Regions from separate parts of the Mesorhizobium sp. LSJC269B00 genome, predicted to be linked through region 2. Evidence: predicted binding sites of a transcription regulator. Region 2 holds the regulator's gene; the other holds the start of a gene.
The links. Region 2 encodes LexA, which represses DNA repair genes until DNA is damaged. Its sites were predicted from a motif close to TGTTCNNNNTGTGTTCNG; they were not measured.
Positions count from the first base shown of each region.

Region 1 (4,173 bases), on a different contig from region 2:
CCGAGCAGAAGATCGGCCAGGCCGAGCGCGAAGCCGTCGCCGAAGTGCGCGCCAGCGCCGTCGACATCGCCGTCGAGGCGGCCCGCACGCTGCTTGCCGGCAAGATCGACGCCAAGGCCGGCGCCGACCTGTTCAAGTCCGCGCTGCAGGACGTGAAGGCCAGGCTGAACTGAGCGGGGTAACTCGCTGACATCAAGCCGCCCGGGCAACCTGGCGGCTTTTTTGTTGAGCGCGGACAATCTCCCCCCTTGAGGGGGAGATGTCGCCAAAGGCGACAGAGGGGGTCGGTGCGACCGGGCGCGACGCATTCTGCTGCGAAGAAGGGCTGGCGCTTCACGCGCGGCGACCCCCCTCTGGCCTGCCGGCCATCTCCCCCTCAAGGGGGGAGATTAGCTGTCCAACCCGACAAACCCTTCTTCCTCAACCACCTCAACTCCACCCAGCCTGAACGGCGCGAATGACGCCCGGTGCAGCCTTGCCACCGGACCATGCGCTTCGATCGCGGTGCGGTGCCGCACGGTGGCGTAGCCCATGTGGACTTCGAACCCGTAGCGTTCGTGGTGGCTGCCGCAGCCGCACATCATGCGGTCGCGCATCACCTTGGCGACGATCGAGGCGGCGGCGATCGATTGCGAGCGCTGGTCGCCCTTGATCAGCGCGCGGCCTTCGCAGAGGAGGCCCGGCGGCACATCGCGGCCATCGGCCAGCGCCAGCTTCGCCTGGATCGGCAGGCCGGCAAGGGCGCGGCGCATGGCTTCCAGGCTGGCCTTGAGGATATTGCTGCCGTCAATGCCTTCGGCGCTGACCGAGGCCATCGACACGCCGAGCGCTGACCCCAGGATTTTCAGGAACAGCGCCTCGCGCTGCAAATGGTTGAGCCGTTTGGAATCGTCTAGCCCGTCGGGAATGTTGGCGGGATCGAGGATCACCGCCGCCGCCACCACCGGCCCGGCCAGCGGACCGCGGCCGGCCTCGTCCATGCCTGCCACCGGCCACAGGCCTTCAGCCATCGCCTTCGTCTCGAAGGAGAAGTCGGGCTTTTCGACGATTTCTAAAAGAAGCGGAGAATCGGAACGCGCGCGAGCCATGTTGCGGCGAGGTTCGCATCGGCTCCGATTCTCCGCAAGTCCCTCCAGGGTCGAGTGGGGCAAGACCGGGAGGGCACCGTCTGCAGGCCGGGGGACAGGCCGGACGGGATTCTTGGGTCGCCTGCCAACCACGAGGGCAGGGCAGGCGCTACTCTCAGAGCAGCATCAGCTGCTCGGTCGCCTTGGCGGCGGCGACAAACTGGTCGGTTCGGAGGGTGCGCCGCTCGGCGTTGAGGCCGAGCCGCTTGGCCGTGATCTCGAAGCGCCGGCCGATCTGCCAGGCATAGGGGCCGGCGCCTTTCATCCGCTTGCCCCATTCCGAATCATAGTCCTTGCCGTCGCGCATCGAACGGATCAGCGACATCACGTGCCGGTAGCGGTCGGGATAATGGCGCAGCAGCCAGTCCTTGAAGATCGGCGCCACCTCGAGCGGCAGGCGCAGGATGACATAGCCGGCCTCGCGGGCGCCTGCGGCGCGTGCCGAATCGAGGATGCGCTCCATCTCCTGGTCGGTCAGGCCGGGAATGATCGGCGCCACCATGACAGAGGCCGGGATGCCGGCATCGGAAAGCTGCCGGATTGCCTCAAGCCGCTTGGTCGGCGTCGACGCGCGTGGCTCCATGGTGCGCGCCAGCATGCGGTCCATCGTCGTCACCGACAGCGCCACCTTGGCCAAGCCCCGTTCGGCCATGCGCGACAAGATGTCGATGTCGCGCGTCACCAGATGGGATTTGGTGACGATGCCGACCGGATGGCCGCGCGCCTCCAGCACTTCGAGGATCTCGCGCATGATCCGGTATTGTTTCTCGATCGGCTGGTAGGGATCGGTGTTGGTGCCGATCGCGATGGTGCGCGGCTGATAGCCATCCTTCGACAGTTCCTTGTCGAGCAGCCGCGCCGCATCCGGCTTGGCAAACAGCTTCGCTTCGAAATCCAGCCCCGGCGACAGGCCCATGAAGGAATGCGTCGGCCGGGCGAAACAATAGACGCAGCCATGCTCGCAGCCGCGATAGGGGTTGATCGAGCGGTCGAAGGAAATGTCGGGCGATTCGTTGCGGGTGATGATGGTGCGCGGCTTCTCGACCTGCACTTCGGTCTTGAACGGCGGCAATTCCTCCAGCGAATTCCAGCCGTCGTCGAACACATGCCGGCTGACCGGCTCGAACCGGCCGGACGGGTTGATGCCCGCGGAACGGCCGCGGTTGCGATCCGGACGGACGCGCATGCCGCTCTGTTCGATCATCGCATTGGCCATCTCGGCTCGCCCTGCTCCGAAAGCAGCAATGTCCGCACGCACGATATGTTCCATTTTGGCCCTTTCCCAAGGACTGTCGGCTGGCTGTCGAATCGCTCTGTTCATGAAAATAATCCTATTTCGCTGATGAGAACAAAGCAAGAACTTTTTCGTTGGGCCATGCAAAACTGGCGCTGCGCCGGGCTTTCCGCTATTCGGCTAAAAATGCTCAGCGTTCTCATCGAAACCCGGGATGACGAAGAAGGCCTTGCCCGCACGCTCGCCTCGTTGATCGGCGGCGCGGTCGAGGGCGTGGTGCGCGATGTCATCGTCTGCGACACCGGCTCGACCGACCAGACGCATCGGGTTGCCGATCATGCCGGCTGCCACTTCGTGGCCGGCGGCATTGCCGCGGGAATCAGGCAGGCGAAGGGTGACTGGCTGCTGTTTCTGGAACCCGGCGCAAGGCTGGCGGAGGGCTGGATCGACGACGTTGTCGCTCACACGGCGCGGCAAACCATGCCGGCGCGCTTTTGCCGTGCGCGCGGCAGCCGCACGCCGTTCCTGTCACGGGTGTTTTCGGGCAACCGGGCGCTGGCCGAAGGGCTGGTCATCAGCAAGCGCCAGGCCGCTGCCCTGTCGAAGAACGCGCACAGCGCCGAAGCCCTTGCGCGCGGTCTCGCCACCAGGCGGCTCGACGCCGAAATCTGGCTGGCGCCGAAGAAGTGATGTTTCTTCCTTTTCCCCGTTCACGGGGAGAAGGTGCCCGAAGGGCGGATGAGGGGCAGCGTCGGCGTCTCATCCGCATTGGCACGGTCGCAGCACCATCCCTCTTTTTCGCCGCAAAAAGCTATTGTGCATTGCACAAAAGCTGACGCGGGATTAGCATTCCGTTGATGCGGGATATCGGGGTTTGGGTAGTGCCGGAGCGGTAAGCAAGCGCCGCGTCGTCGTTGCTGCCGTTCATATCTGAGGACCCCGATGAACCTTTCGTCCCCTGACAAATCCGGCGCCCCCAGTCTGGAAGCCATTGCCCGCAACGGCAGCCTGCTCCGCCGCATTGCGGTGCGTATCCCGACCTATCTGTCCGACCTGCGCGAAAATCCCGCATGGCTGCCGATGTTCGTGCTTGCTCGCACCATGCCGGCGCGCAAGCTGCACTGGCTTGGCGCCAAAGCCGCGCGCCCCGCGCAGAGTGCCGGAGCGACGATGTTCAGGGGCGTCGACCTCAAGTCGATCGTCGCGGCGCTGCGCACCGATGGCCTGTTCTCCGGACTGGTCCTTCCGCAGGCAATCCACGAAGAGATCGCCAGCTTTGCTCAGAGCACGCCGTGCTTCGGCAATTTCGACCGCCGGCTCGAATTCATGCCCGGAGAACACGCAGAAGCCGAGAAGCGGTTCGGCCGCTCTTTGCTCAGCGGCCACTATTTCGAGCGCATCCTCGGCTGCAAGGCGGCACTCGCCATCCAGAACGACCCGCTGCTGCTCGACATCGCCCAGCACTATCTGGGCGGGCAGGCAAAGCTGATCACCACGCGTGTCTGGTGGAGCTTTCCGACCGGCGAGGCTTCCGACGCCGACAAGAACCTTGCCTCGCTCGGCAAATATCATTTCGATCTCGACGACTGGCGGATGCTGAAATTCTTCTTCTATCTGAAACCCTGCGATGCCGGCACCGGTCCGCATGTCTATGTCAAAGGCAGCCACAACAGGCGCAGTCTCAAGCACCAGCTGACGCTGCTGGTCGGCCATCCGGCGCAAGACGTGCTCAAGGTCTATGGCGACGACAGCCCGGTCACGCTGACCGGCGAGGCCGGCCTCGGCTTCGTCGAGGACCCGTTCGGCTTCCAC
Region 1 covers NZ_AYVN01000002.1:490,963-495,135, forward strand. The annotation lists gene X771_RS158175 (F0F1 ATP synthase subunit B) at 1-173, shown strand, start outside; gene X771_RS158170 (ribonuclease HII) at 390-1,088, opposite strand; gene X771_RS158165 (PA0069 family radical SAM protein) at 1,243-2,397, opposite strand; gene X771_RS158160 (glycosyltransferase) at 2,548-3,051, shown strand; gene X771_RS158155 (hypothetical protein) at 3,304-4,173, shown strand, end outside.
Region 1: the regulator LexA is predicted to act here: its motif matches at 2,472-2,489, upstream of X771_RS158165 (PA0069 family radical SAM protein).

Region 2 (4,173 bases):
GGCAGCGGCTTCTTTCTCGGCAATCCGAAAACCATTGCTACGCAGGGACCGCCGCCGCTGACCGCGCGGCTCTCCTCGGCAATCGAGAACGCGCGCGAAAACATTGCCGACCATATCAGGGGCAAGATCGGCGGCGCCGAAGGCGAGATTGCCGCGGCGTTGATTGTCGGGGTGCGCGCTGGCATCCCGGACGAGGTCAACGAAGCGATGCGGCGCACCGGCATCTACCACATCATCTCCATCTCCGGCCTGCACATGGCGCTGGTTGCCGGCACCATCATGGCGTTGCTGCGTGGCGCCTTTGCGCTGTTTCCCGATTTCTCTTCGCGCCGGCCGGTGAAGAAATATGCGGCCGCGGCAGCGCTTGTCTCGATCGCCGCCTATCTCGTTATTTCAGGCGTCGTGGTTGCCGCCGAGCGCAGCTTCATCATGCTGGCGGTCATGCTTGTCGCCGTGCTGTTTGATCGCGCCGCACTCACCATGCGCAATCTGGCGATCTCCGCCATTGCCGTCATCCTGGTGTCGCCGCACGAGGTGGTCGGTCCCAGCTTCCAGATGTCGTTTGCCGCCACCGCCGCCCTTGTCGGCGCCTATGCCGGCTGGGCCGATTACCGCGCCGACAAGGTGAGAACGCCGTCGGCAAAGCGCTCCTTCGTCGGCTTCCTGTCGCGAAAATTCGCGCTGGCCATGGGCGGCCTCGCCATGACCTCGATCATCGCCGGCAGTGCAACCTTGCTGTTCGCCATTTGGCATTTTCAGCGTGTGTCGCCGCTCAGCCTGATCGCCAATCTGGCCGTGATGCCGATTGTTTCGTTGATCGTCATGCCCTTTGCCGTGCTCAGCGCACTGGCGATGCCGTTCGGCGCCGACGGGCCGTTCCTCTATGTGATGGGCAAGGGTCTGATGGCGATGATCGCTATATCGGCCTGGATTTCCGAGCGCTCGCCGGTCGACGCCGTCGGGCTGATCTCCATCCGCTCGGTGCTGTTGGTGGCGGTCGCCCTCGTCATCGCCACCATGGCCACCACCTGGCTCAGGCTGGCGGCCGTGCCTTTCGCGCTGGCCGGCCTGTTGACGGTGCCGCAGGTGCTTACGCCCGACGTGCTCATATCCGAGGACGCACATCTGGTGGCCATGCCGATCGGTGGCGGCGAACTCGCCCTCAACCGCGAACGCTCCAACGAATTCACCACGGACAATTGGAAACGGGCGCTGCGGGCCGAAACCATTATCCCGCCCGAGATTTTCGAGGCAACAGATACGCGGTTCGATCTCGATCCGCTCGATCTGCCGCCCGGGTCGCCCTTCTATTGCATGGGCGATCTCTGTATCGCCCGACACCCTTCCGGAGCCATTGTAGCCCTTGCCAAAGACCGCAAGACGGCGCGGCCGGCCTGTGCCTTCGCGAGCCTGATCGTCATCGATGACGCCACGGCCTACAATCCGTGCCGCGACCCGCTTGTGCTGGTCGTGACGAAGAAACAGCTGGCCCGCGACGGCAGCGCCGCCGTCTTCTTCGATCCGCAATCGGCAGCTGCAGCGCCAACCATCCGCTTCGCCGTCGACAAGCCGTATCGCCCCTGGCACGAGCAACGCCGCTTCTCCCGCGAAGCGCGCGGCCTGCCGCCTTACAACCAGCGTGAAAAGTACAAACCCAAGCCGGCTCAGTAGCGCCGGATCAATCCGACAAGCTTGCCCTGCACCTTCACCCTGTCCGGTCCAAAAATGCGGGTCTCGTAGGCCGGGTTGGCGGCTTCCAGGGCGATCGAGGCGCCCTTGCGGCGGAAGCGTTTCAGGGTCGCTTCCTCATCGTCGACCAACGCCACCACGATCTCGCCGGGGCTGGCTGTGTCGGCATTGCGGATGATGACCGTGTCGCCATCGAAAATGCCGGCCTCGATCATCGAATCGCCCTTGACCTCGAGCGCGTAGTGTTCGCCGCCCATGATCATGTCGGGCGGCACCGAGATCGAATGGGTCTGATGCTGGATGGCGTCGATCGGCACGCCGGCGGCGATGCGTCCCATAACCGGGATTGAAATCGCGGAAACGGCATCGTCATTGCCGGCAGACATCGAACGCGACGGCGAGCCCGGCTTGATCTGGCGGCCGAGACCGCCTTGGCCCATCCCGCCTTGTCCCTGGCCGCCTTGCCCTTGGCCGGCTTGACCAAGACTGCCCTGAATGACGCTCGGCGAAAACTTCCTCGCCGCGTTGAGGCCTGGTGCGATCGAGTCGGGTAGCCGCAGCACTTCCAGCGCGCGCGCCCGGTTCGGCAGCCGGCGAATGAAACCGCGCTCCTCAAGCGCCGTGATCAGGCGGTGGATGCCGGACTTGGAGGCGAGGTCGAGCGCTTCCTTCATCTCGTCGAAGGACGGCGGGATTCCGCTCTCCTTCAGGCGTTCATGGATGAACATCAGAAGCTCATGTTGTTTGCGCGTCAGCATCGCGGCCCCCAAGGGTTCTGAAACCAGAATCAGAAAAAACAAACCCAGAACAAACACTATCTGTTCCAGTTGTGTTCCGCAACCTTTTAAAGTTTAATGAATGTGTTGACGTTTTGTTCAGCGTAACGTTCGGCGCTGCGAGCGCCGCTCGTAGTCGTTGGCCGGCAACGGGGTGAAACGAAGACAAAGTGCCCTGCGTCGTCGGCTACGATCGCCGCTTCCTTTTCGGACGGGGCTGCGCAGCATCCGCGCCGGGTTCACTCTGGGCATAGACCTGCAGCGTGTAGCCGATGTGAGCGGTCATCAGAGTTTTCGCACGTTCGACGTCGCGATCGAGGGCCGCTTCCATCAGGGCGGTATGGTGTTCGATCGCCACGGCGTCGCGCAGGGCCGCCACGGCCTTCCGGTGGCCATCCGTGCGGCCGGCGGCGGCGCGCAGCGTCGGGGCCAGACCCAGAAAGCGGTGATGGCGATGCAATTGGTCGGAAATCGTCGCATTGAAGCGCAGCAGCCAGCTGGATGTCGCGGCACTGAGCAGCGCCGCATGGAAGGCATCGTGTTTTTCGTACCACGCGTCGACCGCATCATCCGATGGATCGTCGAGAACAGACCCGCACCGTGAGAGACGATAGTGGGCGGCAACGACCGCGTCTTCCCACTCACGGTCGCCCTCCTCGATCGATTCCACCAGCAGGGGCAGTTCGACCACCAGCCGCGCACGCGCCAAATCCTCGAGCTCCGCCCGAGAGACGGGAGCGACCGCAAACCCGCGGTTGCTGATGGCGGTCACAAGCCGTTCCGCCTCCAGCCGCGACAGCGCCTCGCGCAACGGCGTCCAGCCGATGCCGTAGGTGTTGCGCAGCGTGCTCAGCTTCAACGGCGCGGCAGGCGCCAGCCGGGTCGCAAGAATATCGCGCCTGAGCAGGCGATAGGCCGCTTCCGTCTTCGAGGTCTGCTCGTCATCCAGCATCGTGATCCATCAGACATAAACGCTCGGCGGATCATTATATATCAAAGCCTTTCAATGGGTGAATTATATATAATATTTGACAGTTCAAGGGCGACCACTCAAGATCGCCGGCATGTTTGGGCGGCAGGCTCCGCCGCGCGCGTTTGTCCATGGAAGGGCGCCGGATCATGAGCACGACACCCGATCTCGCTACAATCGATGCAATGGATGCCGCCGATCCGCTGCGCTCCATGCGTGAACGCTTTGTCTTGCCGCAAGGCGTGATTTATCTCGACGGCAATTCGCTGGGTGCCGCGTCACCAGCCGTCTTCAGCGAATTGCAACAGGCCGCCACGCAGGAATGGGCGCAGGACCTCATTCGCGCCTGGAACACGGCTGGCTGGTTCAACATGCCGGTGGAACTGGGAGATCAGCTCGGACGACTGATCGGCGCGGCTGACGGGCAGACGGTGGTCTGCGACACAACCTCGATCAACATCTACAAGCTGCTGCACGCAGCGCTCGGCATGCGGCCGGATCGGTCGGTCATCGTTGCCGAGGGCGACAGTTTCCCGACCGACCTCTACATCGCCGAAGGCGTCGCCTCGACCCGGCCGGGAACGCGGCTGCGGCTGGAGGGCGTCGACGCGGCCGCAATCGAGGAGCTGATCGACGACAGCGTTGCCGTCATCCTGGTCAACCACGTAAACTACAAATCCGGCCAGTTGCGCGACATGGCGGCGCTGACGCGCAAGGCACATGACGCCGGCGCGCTGA
Region 2 covers NZ_AYVN01000005.1:681,863-686,035, reverse strand. The annotation lists gene X771_RS148540 (ComEC/Rec2 family competence protein) at 1-1,671, shown strand, start outside; gene lexA (transcriptional repressor LexA) at 1,665-2,447, opposite strand; gene X771_RS148550 (GntR family transcriptional regulator) at 2,653-3,417, opposite strand; gene kynU (kynureninase) at 3,585-4,173, shown strand, end outside.